DNA from 2 places in the Thermoleptolyngbya sp. PKUAC-SCTB121 genome. Region 2 is predicted to be linked to the other one. Evidence: riboswitches for the same ligand, from Rfam matches in the RefSeq annotation. Region 2 holds a riboswitch; the other holds the start of a gene.
The links. A riboswitch is a leader RNA that binds a small molecule or an ion and turns the genes downstream of it on or off. The one in region 2 is predicted to bind thiamine pyrophosphate.
Positions count from the first base shown of each region.

Region 1: it holds a riboswitch for thiamine pyrophosphate, as region 2 does, so the genes downstream of both, thiC (phosphomethylpyrimidine synthase) here and JTM80_RS17730 (sodium:solute symporter family transporter) in region 2, are expected to answer to the same signal.

Region 1 covers NZ_CP070366.1:4,756,017-4,770,573, forward strand. The annotation lists gene JTM80_RS19410 (L,D-transpeptidase) at 1-125, opposite strand, end outside; gene thiC (phosphomethylpyrimidine synthase) at 230-1,603, opposite strand; TPP riboswitch at 1,611-1,708, opposite strand; gene JTM80_RS19420 (hypothetical protein) at 1,851-2,765, opposite strand; partial or broken gene JTM80_RS19425 (DinB family protein) at 2,928-3,491, opposite strand; gene JTM80_RS19430 (chlorophyll a/b-binding protein) at 3,665-3,871, shown strand; gene JTM80_RS19435 (ATP-binding protein) at 4,082-5,851, opposite strand; gene cobN (cobaltochelatase subunit CobN) at 5,991-9,815, shown strand; gene JTM80_RS19445 (TrkA family potassium uptake protein) at 10,005-11,069, shown strand; one part of gene JTM80_RS19450 (IS630 family transposase) at 11,170-11,472, shown strand; one part of gene JTM80_RS19450 (IS630 family transposase) at 11,475-12,029, shown strand; gene JTM80_RS19455 (hypothetical protein) at 12,241-12,645, shown strand; gene JTM80_RS19460 (sodium-dependent bicarbonate transport family permease) at 12,868-14,019, opposite strand.
Region 2 covers NZ_CP070366.1:4,312,821-4,327,377, forward strand. The annotation lists gene JTM80_RS17680 (cation:proton antiporter subunit C) at 1-326, shown strand, start outside; gene JTM80_RS17685 (cation:proton antiporter) at 425-1,882, shown strand; gene JTM80_RS17690 (Na+/H+ antiporter subunit E) at 1,867-2,265, shown strand; gene JTM80_RS17695 (hypothetical protein) at 2,262-2,525, shown strand; partial or broken gene JTM80_RS17700 (monovalent cation/H(+) antiporter subunit G) at 2,774-3,049, shown strand; gene JTM80_RS17705 (DUF4040 domain-containing protein) at 3,139-3,795, shown strand; gene JTM80_RS17710 (Na(+)/H(+) antiporter subunit B) at 3,792-4,454, shown strand; gene JTM80_RS17715 (YkvA family protein) at 4,768-5,064, opposite strand; gene JTM80_RS17720 (hypothetical protein) at 5,444-5,584, shown strand; gene JTM80_RS17725 (Uma2 family endonuclease) at 5,639-6,376, opposite strand; TPP riboswitch at 6,468-6,592, shown strand; gene JTM80_RS17730 (sodium:solute symporter family transporter) at 6,919-8,409, shown strand; gene JTM80_RS17735 (DUF4126 domain-containing protein) at 8,475-9,107, shown strand; gene JTM80_RS17740 (calcium-binding protein) at 9,175-12,006, opposite strand; gene JTM80_RS17745 (pentapeptide repeat-containing protein) at 12,661-13,728, opposite strand; gene JTM80_RS17750 (hypothetical protein) at 14,049-14,557, shown strand, end outside.

The sequences.
Region 1 (14,557 bases), 440 kb from region 2:
CACTCGACCAAGCTTCCCGGATTGGCGATCGCCGGACGTAGCCCCACCAGACCTACTATGGCCGGAGAAACCAGCCCCGCCGCAAACTGTATTGCTAACCGCCGAACGCCACGCACCAGCACCACCGCCTCCCCACGCAAAAACTGAGCCTAGTATAGCCCAGGGGTTGGGGATGGAAAGTCCTAGAGGGTGGGCGCAGGAGAGACACAACGCCAACCCTCCGTCTCCTTCATCGCCCTACCGCAGGCTCCTTCGCCAGGAACTTTTCCAACTCCGTCAGCGCTTCCGCATCCACCTTGGTCTGCATGGGGCAGAACTTTGGCCCGCACATCGAGCAAAACTCAGCAGTTTTATAGATATCGGCGGGCAGGGTTTCGTCGTGATACTCGCGGGCGCGTTCTGGATCGAGCGACAGGTCAAACTGGCGATTCCAGTCGAAGTGGTAGCGGGCGCGAGATAGCTCATCGTCGCGATCGCGGGCATGGGGGCGATGGCGGGCGACATCGGCAGCATGAGCAGCAATTTTGTAGGCAATCAGCCCGTTTCGCACGTCTTCGGCATTGGGCAGCCCCAGGTGTTCCTTGGGTGTGACGTAGCAGAGCATCGCGGTGCCGTGCCATCCGGCGATCGCCGCCCCAATCGCAGAGGTGATGTGGTCGTATCCGGGTGCAATATCCGTCACGAGCGGCCCCAATACGTAAAATGGTGCTTCGGAGCATTCCTCCATCTGCTTTTTCACGTTAAATTCGATTTGATCCATCGGAACATGGCCCGGGCCTTCAACCATCACCTGCACGTCCGATTCCCATGCTTTGCGCGTGAGATGACCAAGCGTTTTCAGTTCCGCAAGCTGGGCCGCATCGGAGGCATCGTGCAGGCAGCCCGGCCGCAGCGAGTCGCCCAGACTAAATGACACATCGTACTTTTTGAAAATCTCGATAATGTCTTGGAAGTGCGTGTAAAGCGGGTTTTGCTGGTGGTGGGCCAGCATCCAGCGGGCGATGATGCCGCCGCCGCGAGAGACGATTCCCGTGAGGCGATCGCGCACCAGCGGCAAATGCTCAATCAAAATTCCCGCATGAATCGTCATGTAGTCCACACCCTGCTGCGCGTGCTTTTCAATGACGTGCAAAAAGTCGTCGGGGGTCAGCTTTTCGATGTTGCCGTGGACGCTTTCCAATGCTTGATAAATCGGCACTGTGCCGATGGGAACAGGCGATGCAGCAATGATGGCCGAGCGAATCGCGTCCAAATCGCCGCCGCCTGTAGACAAGTCCATCACCGTATCTGCACCATATTTCACCGCCAGTTTCAGCTTATCCACTTCTTCTTGTAGGCTCGAAGAATTGGGCGACGCACCGATGTTTGCATTCACCTTGCAGCGGGTGGCTATGCCAATCCCCATCGGCTCCAGGTTCACATGATTCACATTGGCAGGGATGATCAGCCGTCCCCGCGCCACTTCCGAGCGAATCAGTTCCACAGGCAACTGCTCGCGCTCAGCCACAAACTGCATTTCTTCCGTCACAACGCCTTGTCGAGCAAAGTGCATTTGAGACACGTTGCTCTGTCCGCGTCGCTTGGCGACCCAGGATGCTCTCATATTTAGTTCCTCAGATAAACAGCTTCCCTCCGCTGGTGCTAACCAGTCTCAGGTTCTCAGGGTGTAATCTCAGCCTGAATCGCTCAGGCACCCCTAGCTGCGTTTGTTATACCATTCCTGGCAGGAGAATCCAAGAAACCGATTGCAAAACAGAGGAATTCTTTGCAAAACGTTCGATCGCAGGTGTTCAGTCCTGGTCGCGTCTAGTCCTGGTCGCGTCTAGTTCTGGTCGCCTAGTTCTGGTCGCCTAGTTCTGTTCACCCAACTGGGCTTGCTCCATGCTGTCCAGCAGCGGACTATTCCGCAAAATGGAAGGTTGCGCCAGCCGCTGACCGTCTGCCACAAGGACTGCGCCTTCGCCAGCCTCATCTCCGCCACAGGCAACGGCCCGCAGTTTGGCATAAAACGCCGACGCTTCAATGCGGGGAATAATCGGCACGTACTGATGGATTGGGTTCTGGGCCACGCTGCCCCGCCCCCACCAGCCGAAAGCGTCTTCGTTCTCGGTTGGGCCTGGCTGGTCTTCGGTTGTCGCAGCTACGTTTGTTGCAGCTATATTGCTCGGCTCCGAAGCCTCTTGAGGGTCTAACGGAGGGGCTGATTGGAGGTTTGGTTGAGGGTCTAGTCTAGAGTCTAATTGAGAGTCTGAACCTGAGGAGTCTGCGCTCGGATCAGACTGATCCGCAGGCAGTTCAGCGTCTGCGAGTTCAGATTCGCTGGGTGGGGCGATCGCCCTATCCACAGAACCAGGTTCATCCAGTGCAGACTCCGAAGAAAATACGGAGGTGGATTGGTTTTGGCGAGCAGGCGTTTGAGAAGCGGTTGATTGAGAAACCGATGATTGAGAAATAGTAGCACTGGCTGAGGGAGCCGCCGAAAACCCGCCGAATCGACCGCTCACCACTCGTTCAAAATCTGGCGTGTAGTGGGGAATGGGCTGTCCCCGCCGCCGCCACACGGCCAAGATTTGCCCCACTGATACGGCTCGGTAGCGTCCTTGATACAGCGCTTCGACGATGGCTGCCCGAATCCAGTGTGCCGGGTGGTTGACCGCCCAATAGCTCACCAAATAGTCCGCCGCGAAGCCGTCCATGTCAAACCCGTAGCCGTTGAGCAGTGCCACGGCATCCAGAATGGCGGGGTCGCGGGCTGGATGAGTCATAACGCTTAGTATCGTCGGGAAATCCGCCAGTATCGGGATTTTGGCTTGCTTACACCATATCCCAAGAAATGAAATGCTGCATCTATCTTGCAATAGTCGGCAATGATATCGACTGAGGCCGTTGCCTTTGCGACTGTTTTTGCGATTGTTTTGGCGACTGTTCTAGAGGGACGGGTCTACTGACGGATCTCCGATATCTGCACCTACGATATCTGCACCTACGGCAGTTGCCAGATCTGGCAGCCAGGGCAAATCCGTGACACCCGGATCAAGGCCCAACTGTGATAGCAGCGTAGTGATCTGTCCTCGGTGGTGCGTTTGATGGTTAAACAGATGCACCACTAGTGTCCAAGTCGGCAGCGTATGCGTTTTGCCATCAGCCTTGCTGTGAAATGTGAAGGGTTGTGCCAGCCAGTCGGCTGTAATCCTCTAAACCCAGATCAGAATTTCCTTGTCGCACTGTTCCCGTGCCTGTCGCAGTTCGTCAAAATTCTCATAAAGGTCTTGCCCAATTGCCAAACCCGTCAGAGGTTGATGGGTAAACCGTCCTAGCCAAGCGCGATCGCCATACAGCAAATGATTCAGCGTGCCGTGAATAGACTTGAAAAATGCGCCCCGATCTTGACGGCGATCGCCATCAGACATCTCAGCGCACAGGGCATACAGCCTGAAGTTCATCCACTGGTTGTATTTCGCCATCATCTGGCAATAATCCACATCAATCATAAAGCGCCCTCCCACAAGCCTGAACGCCTTTATGCTAGCGGAACTCAGCGGCTGCCAAGAGTCTGGAGCGATCGCCTTTCTTGCAGAACTCAAGAAAACCGAACCTGAGAGTAGTTTACATTTGTTAACTTTTGCGTTACATTTATTTACATAAGGTTTTAAGGAGGTTTGACATGAGAGGAGTTGTTACCGAAGAGCAGGGCAGACAAAATATTTACGCTGTTGAGCCGCAGATGTATGTAGATAGCGAAGCGCGGACTGGCTTTACGGAATATGCAGAAAAGCTCAACGGTCGGCTGGCGATGATTGGCTTTGTATCGATGCTGCTGCTAGAAGCTCTCACGCACCAGGGATTGGTCAGCCTCCTGCAAAACCTCTAAGGTTCTGGTTGGCAACTGCTTTGAACTGAGAGATGAATTGAAGTGGGCCAGACGAGGCATTTCCGTCTGGCTCATTTTTGCAGATTCTCTTGATTACTACTGGGTCTGCTGATCCTTGAACGTTAAGGTGGACGTTCGGGTCAAGGATTGGGAATTGCCCGGATCACCCTGCCTATCCCTGATCCTTGAACGTTAAGGTGGACGTTCGGGTCAAGAGGTTTCGGCGATCGCCACCAGAGACAGCACTCTCGGCAGCACGTCCTCCGGCTGAATCGGTTTGGTGATGCAAGAATCGGCAGCGGCGATCGCGGGTGCTGCGTAGGGTGAAGCTTCATCACTTGCCAGGGCAATCACTTTCAAATGCTGGGTAATTGGGCTATGGCGCAAGTTGTGAATTAGCTCCGCGCCCGCATTTTCGGGCGACTGCACATCAACGATGACCGCATCTGGCTGGAGTAGCTCGATCTGGCTAAAGGCGGTGGAGCCTTCTAGAACCCACACCACCTGATATCCTGCCGCCGTCAGCATGTCGCAGATGATGTTGGCCGTTAGCTCATCATTTTCCACCAGCACCACCCGTCCCAAAATGGTGCGCCCCAGCCCATCCAAGGCCGGAATGGGCGCAGTTGCCTCCGCTGCATCGTCTTTTGAGCGGGCCGGAAGCTGAACCGTAAACACCGACCCCACGCCCACCGTAGAATCGACCATAATCCGCCCACCGTGCAGATCCACAAGTTGCTTGGTTAGCGCTAGCCCCAAGCCTGTGCCCTGATAGAGCCGCTGGTAGGAGCTATCAAGCTGCTGAAATTTCTGGAAGAGCAAGGGGCGCTGCTGTTCGGGAATGCCGATGCCCGTGTCGATCACCTGGAATATGGCGTATTGAGGATCGGCCATCACTCGCAGCGTCACCTTGCCGCCTGCTGCGGTGAACTTCACGGCGTTGCTGAGCAGATTCAGCAAAATCTGCTTGACCCGATGCGGATCGGCGACGAAGCGATCGCGGCTAGGGTCAATTCGCAGATCCAGCGCCAGCTCTACGCCCTGCTTCAGGGCAGTTTCTTCGACTGTTTTCATGCTCTGCTGAGCCATCATCGTCAGCGAAAATGGACTCAGCTTTAGCACGGCCCGCCCCGACTCCACCTGCGACAGGTCGAGGATGTCGTTGATGAGTTCTAGCAAGTGCTGCCCGCTGTCATGAATCGTCTGCAAAAAGCTGCGCTGACGCGGACTGAGTTCCCCCAGAGACCAGCGCAGCAGCGTGGCAGACATACCAATAATGGTGGTTAGCGGGGTTCGCAATTCATGGCTAACTGCGGCCAGAAACTCACTCTTGGCGCGATTCGCGGTCTGGGCTGCCAGCACCGCCTCCTGCAAGTCGTGGGTGCGGGCGACGACCTGCTGCTCTAGCGACGAGCGCTCTGGTTCTATCGACAGTTCAGGATTCGTGAGCAGAGCTACCAGTCGCCGGGTAAATTCCGTCTGGGCGAGGGGATCGTTGGGCTGGAGGCGATCGCCCGCCGCCTGTAGCGCCGCCATTAGGTCTGCCTCGGTCTGACACAGTTCCATCAGGGATTGCAAAAAGGTGGCGATCGCCCCCGGATCAAAGGTCAAATCCACCCGCTGCGATTCCTCGGCAGCATCCAAATCACCAGCCTGTCCGGGCACATTAGTCCCCTCAGACTGCCAGCCGCTCAGCAGCACGCTAAAGGGGCGCGACACCAGCACCATAAACTGCTTGCCATCCGGCAGTTGCGTCTGTACTGCCAGCGGCAGCGTCGTCGCCCCCAACAGCAGCGCCCCATCGCCAGAAGACTGGACCCACAGCGCCATCTGTTGAAGCAAATCCTGAAGCTGATGCAGTACTGCCAGCGGCAAAATCAGAGAATCAACCGACGGTTCGGGCGTGGGCATATGGGATGAGTGCAGCAGCGACGGAAACCAGTCTCTCTCCGCTGCCTGGAGATGAGATGCAGGGGGCACGATGGAACGCTAGACAGGAGGACTCTGGACTAGGAGTTTAACAACCGTTCATTATGGTATCCTGCGAGTCTACCTGGCGCTGGGAGGCATAAGGATTTTGAAAGATGTTCACCCCAGAGCATAGATTTTCAACAATACGATGCATCGACTAGCCGCCAGCCCTGGAGGCTGGAATCCCGACACCGAGGGCGTGATTTTTCTGGAGCAAACGCCCGCGCCTATCGTTTTCCTGACTGCCGCCGACACGGATATCCAGAGCCTTGCCCACGCCCTGCCCCACCTGCCTGCTGGCGTTCCGGCCCTGCGCGTTGCCAGCCTCCTCCAGCTTCAGCAGCAGCTCAGCATTGACACCTACGCCGAAGAAGTCCTCAGCCAGGCCCAGGTCATTATTCTGCGCCTGCTGGGTGGCCGCGCCTACTGGCCTTACGGGCTAGAAGTGCTAAAGCAAACCGCTGCCCAAACGGGCGCAACCTTGTTTGTGCTGCCCGGAGACGATCGCCCCGATCCTGATCTGCTCAGCCACTCTACCGCCCCCCTCGCTGCCGTCCACCGTCTCTGGCGATACCTCACTGAAGGCGGCCGCGAAAACTGGGTCAATGCCCTGCTATTTCTGGCGGACGAGTGCTTTGGCCAGTCCTTTAGTCCATCGTTTCCCCAGCCTGTTCCTAAGATTGGCGTGTACGCTGCTTCAGGCATTTGCAAACCGCCCAGGCAAGCGTCCAACCCCCAGCCTGCCCCAAACGTCGCCCTCCTGTTCTACCGCGCCCACTACTTGGCAGGAAACACGCAGCCCATCGAGGCGCTGTGCGAACTGCTGGCGGCGCGAGGAATGCAGCCGATTCCGGTATTTGTCTCCTCGCTGCGCGATCCAGACGTGCAGGCGGAACTGCTGACGCTGCTCCAGCCCAAGGACGAAGAAGCCGTGCAGGTGGTGCTGAATACGACGAGCTTTTCGCTGGCACGACTGGAGGACGACGCGCCGGATGTGAGCCTGTGGACCCGGCTGGATGCGCCCGTGCTTCAGGTCATTCTCAGCGGCGGCACGCGGGAGCAGTGGCAGGCTCAAAGCCGGGGGCTGTCGCCGCGCGACGTAGCGATGAATGTGGCGTTGCCGGAGGTGGATGGGCGGATTATCAGCCGGGCCGTGTCGTTCAAAACTTTGCAGACACGACATGACGGGCTGGAAACCGATGTGGTGGAGTATGCAGCGGTGGGCGATCGCCTCCAGTTTGTCGCCGATCTGGCCGCCGCCTGGGTGCGCCTTCGCCAAACGCCCCCCGCAGAGCGCCGCATTGCGCTGATCTTGGCCAACTATCCCACCCGCAACGGCCGCCTTGCCAACGGCGTTGGCCTCGACACCCCCGCCAGCACTGTCGAAATCCTGAAGGCCCTGAAGCAAGCGGGCTACACCCTGAGCGATATTCCCGCCACGGGCGACGACCTGATCCACCGCCTCACCGCCGGCCCCACCAACGACCCCGAAGCCCAGCACCGCCCTATCGCCCAATCCCTCTCCCTGAGCGACTACTGGGCCTATTTTCAAACCCTGCCGCCGACAGTGCAAACGCAACTGGGCGATCGCTGGGGAGATGGGTGGTGTCAGGAGTCTCAGGACGGCGTTCCCATTCCCGGCATCCAGCTTGGCAATGTTTTTATCGGCATCCAGCCCAGTCGCGGTTATGACCTCGACCCCAGCTTGAACTACCACGCGCCAGACCTGGAGCCAACCCATGCGTACCTGGCGTTTTATCACTGGGTGCGATCGCACTTTGGGGCCCATGCCGTCGTTCATGTGGGCAAGCACGGCAACCTGGAGTGGCTACCCGGCAAGAGCGTGGCGCTATCGGCCACCTGCTATCCCGAAATTGCCCTGGGCCCGCTGCCCCATCTCTATCCCTTTATCGTCAATGATCCGGGCGAAGGCTCCCAGGCAAAGCGCCGCGCCCAGGCGGTGATTATTGACCACCTCACGCCGCCCCTCACCCGCGCCGAACTTTACGGCCCGCTCCAGCAGCTTGAGGCGCTGGTGGATGAATACTACGAGGCGCAAAGCCTTGACCCGTCGCGGCTACCTGTTATCCGCGATCGCCTCCTAGCCCTGTTCCAGCAAACCCAGGTTTTGCAGGATTTGGGGCTAACGGCTGACTCTGCCGATTCTAGGGAAATTGAGGCGCTCCTGCCCAACCTCGACACCTATCTGTGCGAACTCAAAGAGGCCCAGATCCGCGACGGGCTGCATATTCTAGGACAATGCCCCAGCGGACGGCAGTTGCGAGATCTGGTTGTGGCGATCGCCCGCCATCCCACACCGGGATACGTCGGGTTGACAAGGGCGATCGCCGTGCGCTGGCATCTCGACCTCGATCCGCTCACTGCCGACCCCGCCCAGCCCCTCACGCCAGACCAAATCCACCGGACGCTCACCGTCCCCAAACTCGCTGCGAACCCCGCCACCCTCCGCAACGCCGCCGACCTGATCGACCTGATCGAGCAAGAAGCCGCCGCCCAGGTTGAACGAGCCATTGGAGACCTTGGAGATCAAGTTGGAAATCAAATCGGGGAGCAACATCCAGGTCATCCAGTCACAGAGCACACAGATCACGAAGCTAGGCATCCCCTCCCCCCAGACCTCTTGCCCGCCCTCCGCGCCACTCCCCAGGAACTCATCCACCTGTTGCGTGGGCTGGACGGGTGCTATGTGCCTAGTGGGGCTTCTGGTGCGCCGACGCGGGGGCGACCTGAAGTGCTGCCGACGGGGCGCAATTTCTACTCGGTGGATATCCGCGCCATTCCGACGGAAAGCGCCTGGGATGTCGGCCGCAGAGCAGCAGAGGCGCTGGTGGAACGCTATACCCAGGAACACGGCGACTATCCACAAACGCTGGGGCTGTCGATGTGGGGCACGGCGACCATGCGGACGGGTGGCGACGACCTGGCGGAAGCGCTGGCGCTGCTGGGCGTGCGGCCCGTGTGGGATGGCGCGTCGCGGCGCGTGGTGGATTTTGAAATTCTGCCTGTGTCTCTGCTAGGTCGGCCGCGGGTGGATGTAACGCTGCGAATTTCCGGCTTTTTTCGCGATGCCTTTCCCAATCTAATCGACCTGTTTCACCAAGCGGTAACGGCGGTGTCCCAACTGGATGAGCCGCCCGCAGACAATCCCCTAGCGGCGCGGGTGCGACAGGAGGCGACCCAGTGGCAGGCGGCGGGGCTGACCCCAGAACAGGCAGAAGGGCGATCGCGCTACCGAATTTTTGGCTCCAAGCCAGGAGCCTACGGCGCGGGGCTACAGGGCCTAATCGACGCGCAAAACTGGACGACCGACGCCGACCTGGCCCGCGCCTATATCAATTGGAGCAGCTATGCCTACACGGGGCAGGGCGAGGGACGCGCCGCGCCGGAAGCCCTTGAGTCGCGCCTGAAATCCCTGCAAATCGTGCTGCACAACCAGGACAACCGCGAACATGACCTGCTCGATTCAGACGACTATTACCAGTTTCAGGGCGGCATGACGGTGGCCACCCGCGCCCTCACGGGGCAAACCCCGCAGATCTATTTTGGCGACCATGCCCTACCCGAAGCGCCCAAAATCCGCACTTTGCAGGAAGAAATCGCCCGCGTCTATCGCTCTCGCGTGATTAACCCCAAGTGGATCGAGGGCGTAATGCGGCACGGCTATAAAGGCGCGTTTGAGATGGCGGCGACGGTGGATTATCTGTTTGCCTACGACGCGACGACCCGCTGCGTGGCGGACTATATGTATGAAGGCGTGGCACAAGCCTACGTGCTGGATGAAACAGTGCAGGCGTTTGTGCAGGACAAAAATCCTTGGGCCCTGCGCGACATGGCCGAGCGGCTGCTGGAGGCGCACCAGCGGGGGCTATGGGCGCAGGCTCCGGGGGATGTGCTAAATCGACTGAGGGCGATCGCCCTCCAGGCCGAGGCCCACATCGAATCTCGCCTGTAAGTCTCCCAACCCATAAGCCCCCCAACCTGCAAGCCTCCCAACCTGCAAATCTCTCGAACACAGAGATCTCGCAAAGGAAAATTCATATACGGTTCTTTGGCGTTGCCATGTGCATTACGCTTTGAGCCGATTTGAAAGCGCTACTATACAGGCAAGATCTCTAATCTTTTGCCAGCCCTCCCTAAACGCATGACTCCCTTCCGCCGGGTTCTCACGGGCGCGGTTTTGTTCCTGATCACCATCATCGTGGCCACGGCCGGATATATGGTTGCGGGCTGGACGTTTCTAGACGCGATTTATCAGGTTGTCATCACGGTCTTTGGCGTTGGCTTTGGCGAAGTGAATCCGATTACAACGCCAACCCTGCGCCTATTTACCATGCTGGTCATTATTGGCGGCACTTCCTCAGCAGTCTACGCCGTGGGAGGAATTGTGCAGATGATTACTGAGGGAGAAATCAATCGGGCGCTGGGAGTCAGACGGATGCTAAAAGCCATTGAAACCCTGGAAAATCACACGATTATTTGCGGCTTTGGGCGCATGGGGCAAATCCTGGCGCGGGAGCTGAAAGACAAGCAAAAGCCCTTCGTCATTGTTGATAACGATGCCGGCCGCGTGGTTGAGGCCCAGGAAATGAGCTATCTGGTGATCAGCGGCAACGCAACGGATGAAGAAGTGCTAGAGCTAGCAGGGATTCGGCGAGCCAGATACTTGGCGACCGTCCTGCCAGACGATGCGGCAAATGTGTTTATCACGCTGACATCGCGGGGCATGAACCCGGCCCTGTCCATTTTGGCGCGGGGGGAATATCCTAGCACCGAGCGCAAACTCCGGCTTGCGGGCGCAAACCATGTCGTGCTGCCCGCCACCATCTGCGCGATGCGAATGTCCCAAATGATTACGCACCCGGCCTCCCTTGACTTGCTGAACCACAACGACGGCAGTAGTACACTGAATGAATTGCTGGGAAATCTGGACATGCAGCTCGACGAGTTGCGGGTGTCTCGTGGTTCGGCTCTAATTGGCAGCTTTGTAAAAGACCTAGAAGTGCGGGGGCGCGGGCAGGTCGGCCGCACCTATCTGATTGTGGCCCTGCGACGAGCAGACGGAACCTTGATTATGAATCCTGGTTCCACCGTTGTGCTGCATGAGGATGACACGGTGATTGTGATGGGGCACAGGGGCGACATGCCCAAGCTGTCCGAAGAACTGTCGCTCAAACGGCAAATTCGCTATCGTGGTGCAAAGCTTTAGTAGACGAATGGTATAGCACTACGTATTTGGGTTAGGACGTTATCATAGAGCCATCAGGAGAGTTTAGGAACACCTATGCCCGCCCCCTTACAGCTACGACTTGCGTTGCAAAGCGATTGAAGCCGTGAAACAAGGTCACCGCAAAGTTGATGTCTGTCGAATGTTCAACATCAGTCGCAATACCTTAGACCTGTGGTTGAAACGGGAAAAAGAAACGGGAGATTGCCGAGCGATGACTGGGTTTCAGCGAGGAAATCGGCATAAGATTACCGACTGGTCGCGCTTTCGTGAGTTTGTCAAGCAGCATGGGGATCAGACCCAAGCGAGACTGGCAACCCTGTGGGGGGATAATGTGACACAGCAGGACATCAGTCGAGCCTTGCGAAAGATTGGGTTTAGTCGAAAAAAAAGACCTATGGCTATCGGGAACGAGACGACCTGAAGCGACAGGAGTTTCAAGAGCGCTTGAGGAGTAAGCTGCCGCATCAGGTTGTCTATGTCGATGAAGCAGGCATTGATCATCGAGACGTGTATCCCTACGGCTACTGCGAGGTTGGAGACCGCTTCTATGGGCTTAAATCAGGAAAACGCACCGAACGAGTCAGTTGGATTGCGGCCTTACGAGAGAACAGCCTCTTTGCGCCAATGACCTTTGCTGGCTCGTGCAACCGGGATTTAGTGGAGAGGGGGTTGGAGGAGTGCTTAGTCCCCCAACTGCGAGCGGGAGATGTGATTGTGATTGACAATGCCAGTTTCCATCATTCTCAAACCATTGAAGAGATCGTGGCTCAAGCAGGGTGTGAGATTTGGTATTTACCCCCTTATTCCCCAGACTTGAACGAGATTGAGCATTGGTGGTTTGTGCTGAAGAATTGGATGCGGCAACGCTGGGATGAGTTTGATAACTTTCGCGATTGTGTGGATGCTGCTTTTAGAGAATGCTCTAACGTGACTGCGTAGGGCTATATCACCTAAAATCTGGAATTAACCCGACGGTTTTCGTATAACACCCCTAGATGGGCAGCTATCTAGAAACTTTCCGTCTAAGTAGGTGGGACATTAATAAATATAAAACCCAAAGAACCTGTGCCGCCCGCGCAGCGGGCGGCACAGGGTTCAGGATCTGTTTTTTAATCTGGTCTATCTACTTAGTAATATTTTTAACCCTCGCATGATTCGCGATCGCCTCATTCCAGCTTTGAAGCGCGAGTTCGCTGGTTGGGAGATTCAGTTCGACTCTCCGCCGCAGCCGATAGCTACTTTCCCTGCGGCCCAGCCCGCTGTCGGCAGAGTTTTCGTCTATGACGACGGCGACGAGGCGACAGTTTTGATCGAGAAGATTACGCACAGTCATTTCAATCCTTATGACAAGAAGCTTTCAGAGCCGCAGAGAGATGAGATTGTGACCGAAGATGTCCTGGATTTTCTCCAGGCTTTGTTCAGTGATCGCGTCCTTTTGCATTGCACCCTGGACGGTCGTATGGGTGGTTGGACGAGATTGGATTTGCAGAATGGATCAGTTGAGTTATCGCCCGCCCGCCGGTATTTTCTGTGGTCGCGCCCCTACACGCTATGACAACCGGACGCAAAGGTTGAGTCGCGACAGACTTGGGTGAGTGTGCAACGTCCCAAAAGGTATCCGGGGGCGATCGCCCAGAGGTGCGGGTGCAGGGAGATGAAGGGCGATCGCCGAAAGATGCTGGTACATCAAAATTGACTAGAAAATGCAGACCTCTGCATAGCCGCTGCGTTGGTCGCCGGGTCCAACGAACACCGGCAGACCACGATTCGGCAGGAATTAGCCACCCATGAATGCCTGGGCAAGACCAATGTAAAGCGGTATGCCAAGGGCGATCGCCACTGGTGTTCCAACGGCTGTAGACGCGCCGATGTAGGCAGAAGGGTTGGCTGAGGGGATACCGGCTCGCAGGGTGGGCGGTCCCGAAATGTCCGAACTGGAGCAGGCAATGACGGCCAGGATCACAACACCGCCGAGGCTAAACCCTGTTACAAAGTGAGCAATCATGCCAAGACCAAAGGCGATCAGCCCATGCACCAGTGGAGCTATTACAGCATAGACAGCGTACCACTGAGCCACCTTACGCAGTTCGCCAAGCCGGGACCAGGCCTCCATTCCCATAACCAGCATCAGAATAGAAAGCAGACCCCGAAAGAGAGGCTCGTAGAAACTTTCAAAGACGCTGTCTGGACGGGTTAGGATGCCCAAAGCGATACCGAGCAACAGCGCCGAGAGCGCCGAACCTTGAAGACTTTCCTTCACGATGGGCCAAATTCTAACTCGCTTGCCTGGGGTAGTGTCCGGATCTTTCGGATACCCGGCTGCGGTAATGCCCGACCCACCAGGATACCTGCTTGCAGGGCCGCTGATTTCGTCGGTATACCCACCGACAGCCACGGACTGCTTGCTAACGTACTCCTCATTGAAATAATACTTATCGCGCTTCCGCTTGCTGAGATAGATGCTGGCTACAACGATTGCCGTCACGAGCGCGGGGATATCCATAAAAGGATAGAGAGCCCCTGCCCAAGCTTCGTACTCAATGCCTTGCTCTTCTAGCAGCGTCAGGGCGGCGGCGAGGGTCGAACCACTCACAGCACCGAATAAGCCTGCAGTAGCAACAGCATCTACAACTTTAACATTTGGCATTCTGGCGAGCGTGTAGCGCCCGATAAATACGATAAGAATGCCCATGACCGCAGCGAACAGTGCAGGTAGCAGCATCTCCGACAGATTGGCATTGCGGATTGCGATGCCGCCGCTCAGACCCACTTTCATGAGCAGCATGAAGACAATGAATTTATAAATTGCATCTGGAATTTGCAGTTGGCTACCGAGGGAAGCAATAACCATGCCGCCAATCAGAAAACCGAGTGTCGGGGACTGCAACTGTCCCATAAAACGCATTAAGAAACCGGATAAGAAATCCACGGGTACCTCCTTCCGTCTCCTCTGGCGAGGAGCGATGATGTATGACAGGTGAGCCTTTATTTAACAGAGTCGAAGAGCTTAAGAGTGAAGCGCTTCACCCCTACTAGCGAAGGCGTTACGCAAGAACCTGCTGATAAGGTGTTGAGAGAGGGGGCGCTCTCTGAAAGATCTGAAAGGCGATCGCGGTTCCGAATAACCTTTCATAGACTTAGATCTATTAAGACTCAAATCTTCATGGACTCAAGTCTATCCTGAGATGAATAAATTTTTGCACCCCTGCGACGTAGATTTGAACTACGATGTCAAATCCATGCGATAAGTTTTCCTTTTGCTTGCTGCTTTCTGATATAGATCTAGTTAATGTGAATCGAGATCATAGATTTTTCCTAATAGTTCTAGGATTTACGAACTTGCGATTAAACTTTCTGGGTCTTGGACGATTTCTCGCGGGCACAGCCCGCGAGAAATTGTCTAACTGCGTAAGTCCTAAGTTCATGGAGTTCCCAAAGTTGTTTGGCTCATCTCGACCGAGACAGCA
Region 2 (14,557 bases):
CCACCATTCTGTGCGGGTTCTTTGGCATCGTCTTCAAAAAGAACCTCGTGATGAAAATCATCTCGATGGACGTGATGAGTACGGGCGTAATTGCCTATTACGTGCTGATTGCTTCGCGAGAGGGCTTGAAAACGCCGATTCTGACCGAGGCACTGGACAACGCAGCAGGGATTGCCTATGCCGACCCCGTGCCCCAGGCCGTGATTTTGACTGCGATTGTGATTGGGTTCTCCATTCAAGCGCTGATGTTGGTCGGCATCATGAAACTGGCACGAGACAACCCCATCTTGGAGGCCAACGAGATTGAAAGGGAGAACACGCCATGACCAACTTCGTCGGCCTCCTAGAAGGGTTCAATGGGTGGATGAGCGGGTTTTCGTTTAGCAGCCCGATTGCCACAGATCTGAGCATTAGCAACACCACGATGAGTCGTTTGACCATTGGTTGGGTGGCATTGCCGCTGTTTGCTGGCTTTGCAGTGTACCTGATACCCCGTCTGGCCCGTCCTCTGGCGCTGGCGGCGGCACTCGCCTCGGCGGTTTATGCCACGCTGCTGTTTCTGCGCGAGGTGCCCCTCAGTTTGGGGCTGCTGGATCGGTTTGGCGTGACGCTGCTGCTCGATCCGCTAAGCGGCTTTTTCATTTTCACAAATGCTCTGGTGACGGCGGCAGTGATTCTCTACTGCTGGGATACGGGCAAGTCGGCGTTTTTTTATACCCAGCTCACGATTTTGCACGGCAGTGTCAACGCAGCGTTTGCCTGTGCCGATTTTATGAGCCTCTACGTGGCGCTGGAGGTGATCAGCATTGCGGCATTTTTGCTGGTTGCCTATCCCCGGAGCGATTGCTCGATTTGGGTGGGTCTGCGCTACCTCTTTGTCAGCAATACGGCGATGCTGTTTTATCTGATGGGGGCGGTGCTGGTCTACCAAGCGAATCACTCCTTTGCCTATGTGGGGTTGAGCCGTGCGCCCTTGGAGGCGATCGCCCTGATTTTTCTGGGGTTGTTGGTCAAGGGCGGTGTGTTTGTTGCAGGGCTATGGCTGCCGCTCACTCATTCGGAATCGGAGTCGCCCGTGTCGGCGCTGCTGTCGGGTGTGGTAGTCAAGGCCGGCATCTATCCCCTGATGCGCTGCGCCCTGCTGCTGCCAGAAATTGATCCGATGGTGCGGGTGTTTGGCGTGGGGACGGCGCTGTTGGGCGTGGCCTATGCCGTCTTTGAAAAAGACACCAAGCGGCTGCTGGCATTTAGCACCATCTCACAGTTGGGCTTTGTGCTGGCGGCTCCGGAGGTGGGTGGCTTCTACGCGCTGACGCACGGAATGGTCAAGTCGTCCTTATTCCTGCTGGCAGGCAACCTGCCCAGTCGCAGTTTCAAAGAGCTACAGCAAGTGCCAATTCGCAGGTCGCTGTGGATTGCGCTGGCGATCGCCAGTTTCTCGATCTCTGGCTTTCCGCTGCTGTCGGGCTTTGGCGCAAAAGTGCTGACGATGAAGAGCCTACTGCCGTGGCAGGTTGTTGGCATGAATCTGGCAGCCGTCGGAACGGCGATCGCCTTTGCAAAGTTTATCTTCCTGCCCCATCGCCAATTTCCACCAGACTCGCAGAGCCAGCCACTCAAGCCCGGATTTTGGGCGGCGATGCTGGTGCTGCTGGGTGGATTGGTGCTGGCTAACGCAGTCTACTACGAAGCATATACGGTCGAAAATGTCGTGAAGCCGCTGCTCATTATTGGAATTGCCTGGATTGCCCACAAGCTGATCTTCCGGCAAGCCAATGTCAAACTTCCCCGCACGGCTGAAAAGTTCGAGCATTTAATCGGCGGCATGAGCTTAATGTTAATCCTCGTCTTCTGGATGGTCTTTGCATGGGTGGCAAACTAGCTCGGCAGCTTATCTTACGGCTCACAATTTGGTTCTTGCTCACCGCAAATTTGAGCTTGGCAAATATCGTGATCGGCGTAACCGTGGCGCTGCTGTTGCCCCGGGGCGATACTGGCCGAAACGACCGCCTCAGCGAATGGCTGAGGGTGTTGTTCAAGGTGTTTGCCTCTATTCCTCAAGCCTATGCCGAAGCCCTTGAAATGATTCTCCGTCCCCACAAACGGGAGGAAATTGTTTTGCAGCATGTGCAGCCTCGGCGATCGCCCCACTTGCTTTTTCTGGATATATTTCTGATCACGTTCACACCCAAAACTATTGTGCTGAAATATCACGAAGCGGGCTGGTTCGAAGTGCATCGCGTGACGCGAGGGGGGCCATCATGAAGCTCATTCTCCTGATCATGTTGGTGGCGTTGCTGATTCCACTTTATGAAGCATGGCAAGACGATAATATCTGGCAAAAAATGTTAGCTTTTGCCAGCATTGCCACCAAAACCTCAATCATGATTTTGATTGTGTCGATCTTGCAAGACGACTGGATGATCGGCGTAGTGGGTGTGCTGATTCTGAGTGTTGGCAATGCAGGCTTGATGCTGCTGGCTCACGTCATCAAACGGCTCAATGACCTGTCACAAACTCTCTAGAAAACTAGAGGAAAACTTGTGTAGATCTGTAGAACTTTTGTCTAAGAGGGTGTTTGAAAAGGTATCACCTGTGATGTTAAGCACTCAGAGATCCCCCTAGCCCCCCTTAAAAAGGGGGAAACCGCCTTAAAGTTCCCCTTTTCAAGGGGGATTTAGAGAGATCTTGCACACTTTGCTACAAACAGTAGGACTTTTCAAACATCCTCTAAAACCGCCTTTCAACAGATTAGAAACCCACCATGATCACTATGCCAGTTGTGAATACCTTAATAGACCTTTTGAGTTATGGCTGCATCGCGCTGGGGCTGGTGTTTTGGTTTTGGGGAACCTGGCCGCTGGTGGGCGATCGCTCAGTTCTCTACAAACTGCACAGCCTCTCGATTGCCGACACCCTGGGATCTCTCAGCATCGTCTTCGGGCTACTGCTGAAAATTCCTCGCGAGTGGCCGCTGCTGCTGCTGGCTATCTTCTCATTGGCGCTGTGGAACACCATGCTAGGCTATGTGCTGGCCTATTGCGCCAGCGACCTGCCTGCCAAAGAACGCTGGGGAGAGGCTGTAGAGCCGTTTAGCAGCATCACCAGTGAACCGCAGACTGACCAGGGGGACGTATGATGCCACACAGCATATTCGGGCCACACGACGAATACGTGTACGCAATTACGGCGCTTCTGCCTCTGTCCGCTGCCATGCTGGTGTTTCAGGTGAATCCCTACCATGCGCTAGTGATTCGCGGCATCCTGGGCGCAGTGGCGGCGTTGGTATACACGCTGCTGGGCGCAGCAGACGTGGCACTGACGGAGGCAATGGTGGGCACGATGCTAGCGGTAACGCTTTACGCGGTAGCGGTGCGTTCCTCGATGGTGCTGCGGCTGGGCGTGCTAAAGGACGAAGCGATCGCCCTCAACCTGCTTTCCGAGGACGCTAGCCTGCCTTTGGGGCAATCCACGCCAGCAACCTCGGACTCTCCTCTCAAGTCGCTCATCAACGACCTCCGGCTAACGTTTGGTAAGTATCACCTGCGACTGGAGCTAATTCCCTATCTCAGCCCAGAAGATTTGCAGCAGGCGCTCCTCGAAAAGGAGGTGCATCTCACCTGCACTCAGCTTGAGGCAGACGACCCCTCTACCCCACACGATGTAGCCGTGAAGGCGACTTACCAGACTGCCACGCGCCTCCGCCGCATCTACGACATCTTGCAAGCCGAGTTGCCCTCTTCCCCGGCGATCGCCTACGTTGGCCCACCCACTCCCGGAGCAAAGCACCCATGATCTGGATTTATCTGCTGGCAGGCGTTGCCATTTTTTTGAAAATCCTGCTGATGCCCCAGCCTGCCCCTAGTGAACTGGATTTCTCCATTGTTGAAGCTATCGTGCAAGATAGCGGCGTGCCCAACGCCGTCACGGGCATCATTTTTCGCAATCGGCTCTACGACACCATTTTTGAAGTCGTGGTGTTCACTATTGCCATCATGGGAGCCTACTTCTTGCTGGCAAACGAAAAGCCTTCGGCCAAGTTTCGCCGCTTTACAGACGAACCCTCCATCGTGCTGGCACGGCTGGGCGCAACAATCGCGGCGCTGGTGGGCATTGAACTGGCGATTCGCGGACACCTTAGCCCTGGCGGTGGCTTTGCGGCTGGCGTGGCAGGCGGCACGGCTATTGGACTGGTGGCGATCACATCCTCTTCCGAACTGATGCAGGGCATCTATCAGCGCTGGCACACCGCCCGCTGGGAAAAAGTCTCGGTGATGATTTTTATCGTGCTAGCCGTGATGACGCTGGTGGGCCTCGAACTGCCGCACGGCGAACTGGGCAGCCTAGTCAGCGGCGGCGTGATTCCCATTCTGAATATTTTGGTGGCGCTAAAGGTGGCGCTGGGTTCCTGGGCGGTGATCCTCGTGTTTATCCGCTATCGAGGGTTGCTGTAGTCAAAGCGTAGGGCTGAACGCAGGGGATTCGCAGTCCAGCAAGATGAGCCTGACAACACACGCAGAGAGCCGATCCCAAGTTCAGAATCGACTCTCTGCCACAACTCTAGTCCGAATTTTTGGCTCAACCCCCACCCGTGACTCCTTCATTGCCGAAGCGCGGCTCGACACTGGCCACTTTGGGAAAGGGCGATCGCCCACTTTTGAGGAACACACTGGGTCAATGCAGACGATGCGGCTTCTGAGACCTTAGTCACCTGAAACCCCAGTCACCTGAAACCCCAGTCACCTGAAACCCCAGTCACCTGAAACCTTAATCGATGGAAACTGCTTGCACATCGACAGGCGTGTCCGCAGACGTAACCTGCTCAGAATCCACCACTTCTTTCTTGTTTTTCACGCGCTCGATTAGCAGTTGAGAAACTTCTGTGAACAGCAGCGTGATAATAATCGCATCATCAATTTGACCAATGACGGGAATGAAATCGGGCGCGATATCGAATGGCATAACGATATATGCAATCGTGCCTAAGATAATCCACCAGCGGTATTTGGGATTGCGAATGACATCGCGATACCAGTCGTAGAGGCTTTGCAGGGAGAACGCCATCGGGAATGTCCTTTACTCAACATCTTCATTCTGCGAGATTGTGCCTGCGCTGTAGAGTGGGAAAAACCGTCTGCGTTGGGATAGGAACCCCACCCACCCTTGGTCTAGCTCTCCAGGAGGATGCGCTCCAGATTTCAGTATCTTATGCTACAAAATGAAAGTTTGTTCGATATGATTAGAGAAGAGCCAATTTTTCAGCCTGTTTGAACGCTGAAACGGCTGCCCCCCAAGGCACAAAAAAAGATTCGCACATGCCCTTGCTGTCCAAGTTGCCTATAATTTGGCTGCATCAAGCATGGTGACAGGTTTGGATGTGCCTCCTGATCGTTGATTTACCAGGAGGTTCGCAATGCGAAATCTAAAATCTGACTGCTCCAGTTTGCTTGCTTCTGATCCTTCACTTCGAGATCGCCTGCCCCTGACCGTGGGCGATCGCCATGAGCTAGGCTCCATCCGCCATCCTGCCTTGCCGCGCCATTTGCATCCCAACTATCAGCACTGGCAGTGGCTCAGCCGCTGAGCCTGATTCGCAAATCAGGACCGTAAGCTGAACAATGCTAGCGGGCGATCGCTCCTATTCCAGTCCTTCCAGTAGCTCCGTCGGGTCGATGCCGCGCTGCCGCAGTTGCTCCAGGAGTCTCTGGGTACGCTGGCGCTCGGCAGCGAGTTCTGCGGCCGCGTCTTGGAGCCGCTGTTCTGCTTGGGCTGCGCGTTCTTCGGGCGTGGGGTAGCGATCGCCCGCTTCAGAATACCAGTACAGCCATTCCCGCGTGATGCCCAGGTATGTGCCGCGATCGCGCCCCAGCCCCAGCCCAATTTCCGGCATCCACAGTGGATTGTCGCGCTGGAGCGTGTACACACCGTCTTGCAGGCGGTAGATTTCTAGCGGCGGTTTGCGGCGGCGGCGCGTGGAATAAACGGCGTAGTATTTCACGCCCATCTCAGCATAGAAGGCTTTTTTGCTGCTGTACTCGCCCCGATACTTGCGCGAGACAACCTCCAGCACCAGCACTGGAACGATGTTCTGCTCCTCCCACAGCACATAGCTAAGGCGCAATTCTTCGTCTACAATCCGCTCTACGCCCAGGCTCAAAAAGCCGTCGGGGACGATGGCTGGCTCCTCTGGGTCGTAGTAGATGCCCATGTCTACGCCAAAAAACCAGTCCTGCCGATCGGCCCAGATCTGGGCCAGGATTGCTTTCAACAAACCGGGCATCAGATCCTGGAGTTCGTTATCCACGGGCGTTTCGTCGGAGTCGGGCAGTTCTTCGGACGAGGGCAGACAGAGGCGCGGGTCGTAGAACTTGAGCATGGCAGCCGGAGTGAGAGCAACAGCGCGAGGGGCTTGAGAGTCGGTGACTTGATTCTAGCGGCTGGGAAACAGTTGCTCAATGGTAGAATACTTCTCAAGCTAGGGGTGCTTGCCCTGTCTGAATCAAGACATGAATCAAGACAGAGCAGGCTGAGATTACACCCTTGGAACCTGAGACTGGGTTATGCCAGCGGAGGGAAGCGAGGCTTGCATCGACGACATCCGAAGGGTTGGCAGAACTAGCAGAATAGGGAAGTGAAATTACGGAAGTGAAATAGGTAGGGGCGATCGCCCTCTACCCTACCCTAAGCTGTCCTCCAATCTGTTCACGTCACCGTTCGCGATCGCGTCTTCAGCGTCAGTCCAGCCGATTCGCGCAAGCATCCGAGTTGCATTCACGAGGGCTTGCGTAAATCCTGGCAAAAACCTGTAAGGGCGGACTAGATTCAGCGACACTCGCTTGCGAACAAGCTGCGACAATCCCCAAGACCAAACCAGCCTCTAGCGACTTTACCGAACAATTCCCAGAGGAGGGTTTGAGCATGTCGGTTCAATCTGTGGCGCTGTTGGTGACGCTGGCAACGGCGGGCGGGTTTGCCCTGCTGGGGCTGGTGCGGGCCAGCCAGCAGACGATGAATTTGGAAGATTACATGGTCAGCCGAAATCGGTTTGGCCCGTGGATGTCCTTTGCCACCGTCGTTGCGTCGGCGCTGGGTGTGTGGATTTTGTTTAGCCCGCCCCAGGTGGGGGCCAGCAGCGGCATTGCGGGCATTGTGGGCTACTGTCTGGGGTCGGCGGCTCCCCTGGCGCTGTTCACCCAAATTGGCCCGCGCCTGCGCCGGATCTTGCCCCAGGGCCACTCCCTCAACGAGTTTGTGCTGTGTCGCTTCGGCAATGCGATGTATCTGCTGGCGCTGGGGGTGATTGTGTTTTATATGTTTATCTACCTGGCGGCGGAACTGACGGCGATCGCCAAAGCGGTGCAAATCCTGGCAGACGTGCCCCTCGGCTGGACGGCGCTGGTGGTTATTGCCGCAACGTTTCTCTACACCACCTACGGCGGCTTGGGCGCGACTATCTTCACCGACGCGATTCAGTTTGCGGTGATGGTGCCGCTGCTGCTGGTCAGCTTTCTCGTAGCGCTGGCGGCAATGGGCGGCTGGGAAGCGGCGCTGCAACCTGTGCGGCTGAATGCGCCCCAACTGCTCTCGCTGGGCAACGTGGACGGCATCAAGTTTGGCGCAACGCTGGTGCTGGCAATTGTTGCTGCTGAGGTGTTTAACCAGGCAAACTGGCAGCGGGTCTACGCCAGCCGCACCGACAAGACCGTACAGCAGGCGTTTCTGGGGTCCGCGGTGATTACGCTGCCGCTGTTGATGATAGCGGGGGCACTGGGGCTGCTGGCGGCCAGTTTGGGCTTCACGGACGATCGCGCTTTCTTTTCTCTGTTGCAGCAGCTTGCTTTGCCGCTGTGGTTCACGGTGCTGGTGCTGGTGCTGGCGCTGGCGCTGGTGATGAGTACGCTGTCGTCGCTGCTGAATGGCATTGCCAGCGTGTTTACCATTGACCTGATCCGCCTGTTTCCGCAAATGCAGACCAGCGGGCTGCTGCGGGCTTCGCGGCTGCTAACGGTGGCGGTGGGGCTGCCCGCGATCGCCATTGCGGCACGGGGCTTCGACGTGCTGTACCTATTTCTGCTGGCGGATCTGGTCTGCGCTGGGGCTGTGTTTCCGGTGATTTGGGGACTTTACTCCCGTCGTCTGACTGGGCAAACTGCCTTTTTCAGCGCTCTCGCGGGCATTGGCGCAGGGGCCCTGTTCTTCCCCAAGCCCGATTTTTCACCCTGGAACGGCCTACCCTTCGCGGGCGACCTGCTGGTGAGCTTTGCCGTGGCGATCGCCGTTTCTGCTGGAATTGCTCTCGTCGGAAGTGCGATCGCCAACCGCCGCCAGCAATTTGACTTTGCCACCCTGGGCGATCGTAGCCGCGCCTACGCCGTTCCTGCGCCCGATCAGATTAGCATCGGAAAGTAAGCAGCGGGGCGACGGAACGCCAACTCCAACCCTCGTCGCCGCCTCCCTCTCTCCCCTTGCCTAACATGGACTGGAACCTAATCATTGACCTCTGCATCGGCATCGGCCTCAGCGCGGCTGCTGGTTTTCGGCTGCTGGTTCCGTTTTTGGTGCTGAGCATGGCGGCGCTGTTTGGGCATTTCCCGGTTGCGCCCGATTTGCAGTGGGTAGACTCGTTCCCGGCGCTGCTCACGCTGGGCGTGGCGGTGCTGGTGGAGGTGATTGCCTACTTTGTGCCGTGGCTGGATACGCTGCTGGATTTGGTTGCGTTTCCCGCGTCGATTATTGCGGGGACGCTGCTGACGGCGGCGTTCTCCAGCGGGCTAGACCCGTTTTTGCGGTGGAGTTTGGCGATTTTGGCGGGGGGCGGCGCGGCGGGCGCAATGCGGGGGCTGTCGGGGTTTTCGCGGCAGTTGACCACAATCTTCACAGGCGGACTGGCGAATTTTTTGATTACGTCGCTGGAAATCCTGATTGCAGTAGTGCTGTCGGTGCTGGCGATCGCCCTTCCTGGCGCAGCGATTGGCTTCCTCCTGGGTCTGTTGGGGCTATTGGGGCGGCTGTGGTTGCGAGTCCGAACTGGACTGCTGGGACAGCCCGTAGCGGAATCACCCGCGCCCGCCGCCGCTGCGCCACCCCCGCCATCTCCCCCTGTCTGAACTTCTACTGAGCTTCTACTTGAACTTCTACCTGAGCGTCTGCCTCAGCGTCCGCAGTTGCGCCAGCCTAGAACACCAGAATATTTGCTGCGGCGATCGCCACGCCTGCGGGTAGCTGAGCAATTTGCACCTGGGGAGCGCTGCCGCTGCCGTCGGGGTCAAAGAACAGGTTGCCCGTGCTGCGGTCATAAATGAAGCGATCGCCCTCTCGCACTGCCCGCGTGCCCTGGCGCAGGAGTGTTGTAGGCAGTGTTGTAGGCAGTGTTGTAGGCAATGTCCCTGCCAAATCTGCCAGACCAAACTCCGCAGCGGGAACCAGCAGCACATCCTCACCGGGGCGAAAGTCGATCAGCGTGTCCAGTCCGCCGCTGCGCGTGGTCGAGAGGTCAAAGGAATCGCGCCCTGTGCCGCCAGTCAGCGTGTCACGGCCCACGCCACCCACCAGCAGGTCGTTCCCCCCATCGCCGACTAGCACGTCATTTCCGGCTTCGCCTTTGAGCGTGTCATTACCACCCTCGCCGCGTAGGGTGTCGCCGCCGCCGCCGCCCCAGAGCAGATTATCGGCTCCATTGCCAATGATCAGATTGCTCAGCCCATTGCCGCGCCCCGTGAGGGCATCGCCGCGGAGGGTGAGGTTTTCTAAAGAATCGCCCAGCACCCAGCTGATCAAGGCAATCACCGTATCAGCTCCCGCCCTGAGCAGTTCAATGACCCCATCGCCGAGGCTGGCTACGACATAGGTATCGTTGCCGCGACCGCCCTCCAGCGTGTCGTTGCCGCTGCCCCCATCCAGCCAGTCATGCCCGTCGAAGCCGCGTATCCGGTCGTGGCCGCCCATGCCCGCCAGCGTGTTGCTGCGGAAATTGCCCAATATCCCGTTACGGAGCAAATTGCCAATGCCCTCTGGCGCTGTGCCCTTCAGCGTCAGGTTTTCTATATGGTCGGGTAGAGTGTAGCTGATGCTGGCCTCTACCGTGTCGATGCCGCCGTCGGCTCGCTCAATCACGCGATCGCCCACATGGTCTATCACGTAAGTATCGTTGCCCCTGCCGCCGACTAGCTCATCGGCCCCAGGGCCCCCGTCGAGGCGATCGCCCCCGTCGTGCCCCATCAGCGTGTCATTGCCGGCGCCGCCCATCAGGGTGTCGCTGCCCGCGCCACCGATTAACCGATCGTTGCCATCGGTTCCCGCTAGGTTCAGCGGGTCAGACGGGCGGGGGGGATCTGGCGGCACAGCGCCCAAGTCTGGTTCTGCCCACCAGCGAGGATTGGCGCTCATGAAGGCTTGCAGGGCGGTGTACTTGGGCGCATCGGTCTGGTCGAGGCTTTCCATCATGCCCCAACTGCCCCATTTGCTGGGCCGGGCAATATCCACAAAATGGTTGAACAGCGTGCCGCCTGCCTCTTTCCAGCCGTCGAGCAGTTGTTGATAGAGTTCCGCCATTTCGGGGCGACGGTTGAGCGCGATGAAAAACTCGGTCAACTGCGCGTCGTTTTCGATGCCCGACGTGCCGACGATGTGCTGCCCGCCCTCGTAGGCGACGAGCTGCAAGTTGTGGCGCTGGGCGATGTCGGCGTGGTACTTGAATAGGGCGATCGTGTCTTTGACGGAATCTTTGCTGTCGCCCAGCAGACCGCCCTCGCGGAGGTGCTGAAAGGCTTTGGCAAAGCCGCCGTCGGGTTCCGAGAGCCAGGCGCGCACCGTGTCGGCGTGGGTGGGGCTGCCCAGGTTGTTGCCAAAGTAGCCTGTAACGGCGTAGGCATCGACGGCTTTCCAGGCGGGTTCGTTGCCCTCGGCAACCCAGGCGGGCGTGTTTAGCGCATAGGTTTCTAGCCCCTTCCAGCCCGTTTGCGTAGCCAGCACAGCGATGACGCGATCTTGCGCTGCAAGGCGATTGCCACCGCTCTTTTCTGCAAAGGTTTCCTTCCAGATTTTGGCGGTCTGCGCCGCCCTCATGCCATACCACTGCATCCAGCCGCCCTGCACGTCTTTGCCCCAGCGGGCCTCGGCCTGCGCCTGGGCATAGTGCGCCTGGTCAAACTGCCAATTCCACACCTCGTTGGAAAATTCCACATACACCCGCAGGTTGGGGTCGAGGTGGTCGCGAACGTAGGCGGCAAAGTTGGCAATGTATTCATCCGTTGCCTGGTGCGGCATGTTGAACCAGGGCGATACCTGCATCTCATTTGCCAGGGCCACCATTGTTTCTACCGACGCGCCTTTCCAGGCCCAGCTTGCGTCGGTCGGTTTGGGGCGATCGCGCCATTCGCGCTGGGTGGAATCATTGGTCTCCATCCAGTCCATGAACCGCAGTGTGCCAAAGTTGCGAATCCGCTCCTGAAACGTGGGATTGAAGACTGAGCCTTGCGCCACCAGCGGCAGGTCGTCTTCGTGATAGACGCGGATGTTTCGCAGATAGTCGCCCGTTTTCTGCGGGTCGGTCGCGGTGATCGAGAGCAGAATGCCCGCGTCTTTGGCGGGATCAACCTGGATCACGTCGCGGCCGGGCCGGGACAGGTTCTCCAGTTTTGCGGCGTTAAAACCGTATTCCAGCGTGCCCTGCCCGTCATACATCACCACATAGCGGCCGGGGCGATAGGCTCCGGGGATGTCGCGCAGCAGCAGCGTGCTGAGCTTGGTGTACGTCGTGCCTTTGGCGGCAGTGGGCAGACGGGTGGGCCAGCCGTGGGCATCCAGATTTTGCACCGCCTCGCCGGTATTCCAGACCTGGCTGGTTTGCGGAATCCAGGCGCGGGCTGTTTTGAACAGGTCAAGAAACGGAAGCTGGGGCGAAAAGTCGTTGATGCTCGTCAGACCGATGCCGAGCGATCGCCCTGTGGGTTGCCCTATGGATCGCCCTGTGGTTAACCGCTGCTCATTCAAACGTGCCGTTGGCATGAATGCAATCCTCCCAGACTGTCGTAAAGCTGGCTGCAAGCGGATGCGACAGGAGGCGGGTCTTGACCCATCACCCCTCCCACCCCGCTGACCCCTGAGAGCCAATCTCTAGTACTATCCCCCCTGCCGAAATCCGGGCAGACGACCGGAGAACTGCATAAATTCGGCAAAATACCGGAGATGAGAACCCCTGACAATACAAAGTGTGCAGTGATGCTTTAGACAAAGACCTCCGAAAACTTTGGGAACTGGATTTTTCACCCAAAATGCTGGGGGCGATCGCCCAACCCCCTTCCAGGAAATGGTTTCAACACGCTGCGCGACACTTCAAGTAGGCTTTATACCTGCTAATCTCCGTGTCTGTAGGTTGCTAACCTCATCCGTGCTTTACCTTTTGAACCCGGTGAGCCTACAGAACCGCATTACTCTTTGGCGAAGGCATCCCATTTTCTGCGTCAAACCACGCAGACGAGGGCGATCGCCCAAATGCGGATTCGCCCGATTTCTCGAAAATTTCCTGGATGATTCGCAAAATCATCCCAGCTTGATGAAGCCAAGCCTACGAATTGCGCTCAGTCATAAAGATTACGGAGAGATGACGGAGGAGCCTGATGGGGGAAATGCGATCCCAAAATGCGACTTACAAACTCCGAATCAGGGCGCGGGCGTAGGCAAGGGAGTTTCAGCGGGCGCGGCTCCTGTTGGCGAAGCGCTGGCGGCAGGCGCTTCGGGAGTGGCTGGTGAATTGGGAGCAAACGGATCGAGGGGAACGGGGCAATCATCGTGGGCGATCGCCCCATCGGGCATCGTTGTGCGGCAGAGCGTCGCGCCGTCTAGCTTTGCCCCGTTCAGGCTAGCTCCGGACAGGTTCGCATCGGTCAGGTTTGCGCCTGTCAGGTTCGATCGTCGCAGGTTCACCGATTGCAGGTTGGCGCGTTGCAGGTTTGCCCCTGGCAGTTGGGCCCGCCCCAGGTTGGCCCGCAGCAGACTGGCTCCCGCTAGGTTTGCCTCACTCAAGTTGGCAGCCGTTAGGTCGGTATCGTTGAGCGTAGTCTGTTGCAGCTTGGCGCGGCGCATGTCGGTGCGGGTCAGGTTTGCCCGCGACAAGTTGGCGTTGCGAAGCCTCGCATCCTTGAGCCGCGCATTGCCCAGATAAACTCGCCGCAGATCGGCATTTCGCGCATCCACGCCCGTCAGGTTCGCTTCGCCCAGGTTTGCACCCACCAAGTAGGCTCGATTGAGCGTGGCTGCCTGCAGATTTGCCCGACTAAAAATTGTTTCCCCCAGATAGGCCGCATTAAGCTGGGCCCGCTCTAGGTCTGCATCCCCTAGATAGGCCCGCCGCAGATCGGCTTCCTCCAGCCGCGCCTCTGCCAAAACTGCCCCACCTAACGTTGCATCGGTCAGGAGTGTCTTCCGCAGGTCGGCTCTGTCTAGGGCGGCTCCGGTCAGGTTGGCACTGCTCAAGTTTGCCCGCTTCAGGTCTGCTCCGCGCATCAGTACGTTTTGGAGGTTGGCATATTGCAGGTCTACTTCATCGAGTTCTGCATTATTCAGCCTGACGCGCTCCAAGTCGCAACTGACGCAGGCTTTCGTCCGCAAGAGCTGATTGACTCGCCCAGCTTTTGCGGCATTGCCCATACGAACCAATCCTACGGCGGTGGCCAGCGATCCCAAAAAGACGGCGATCGTGAGCAGCGCCATGACATCTTTTCGATCCATAGCAGGAAAAAGAAGAGAAATCGGCTTTAGCACGGAACTCTAGAACCCTAGGCATTGTTTTAAAACTTTCTAGGTCGGTGATTGCCCTGAGTTGATCCCCCTAAATCCCCCTTGAAAAGGGGGATCTCCGGAGCGGTTTGGCCCAGTTCCCCCCTTGTTAAGGGAGGCTAAGGGGGGATCAAATTGATCCAGTTCCCCCCTTGTTAAGGGGGGCTAAGGGGGGATCGTTAAGGGGGGCTAAGGGGGGATCAAAGGGTTTTAAAACACGCTCTAGCAAGTTGGCCAAACACCTCTAGCCTAACCGATGAGGAATCGCCCGCTTGCACCTATGGCGCGAATCATTCACGCTAGAACACGAACGGGGCAACTCATCCTATCCCCCCATCACCTCCCCTTATCACATCCTCCATCACACCACCCATTACAACACTATGGCCGACTATCACGAGCGTCGCAGGCTGATTCGCGAAAGCTTGAAAATTCAGCCCCTCAGCCACGGACAGGTCTATACCTACACCGTGGGCGTGCGATCGCAGCCGGAGATTTCTCCCGAACGCTATGCGGAGTTGCGCTGGAGCCTGGAGAATCACAAGAGCAACCTGATCCCCATTGTGGTGCGCCGCACCGATAGCCTCGGCGATGAAAAGGAATACGAAGCGATTTACGGAGCCGATTGGGTTAAGGTCGCGGAGGAGATAGGCATTGAAATGCTGTGGGCGTGGGTGTTTGACCTGAGCGATGAAGAGGTGAAGACGACGCAAGCTGAATTCGCTATGTTGCTAGATGCTTCTCTGAACACTTCTCTAGAAACTTCTCTAGACACCTCCGC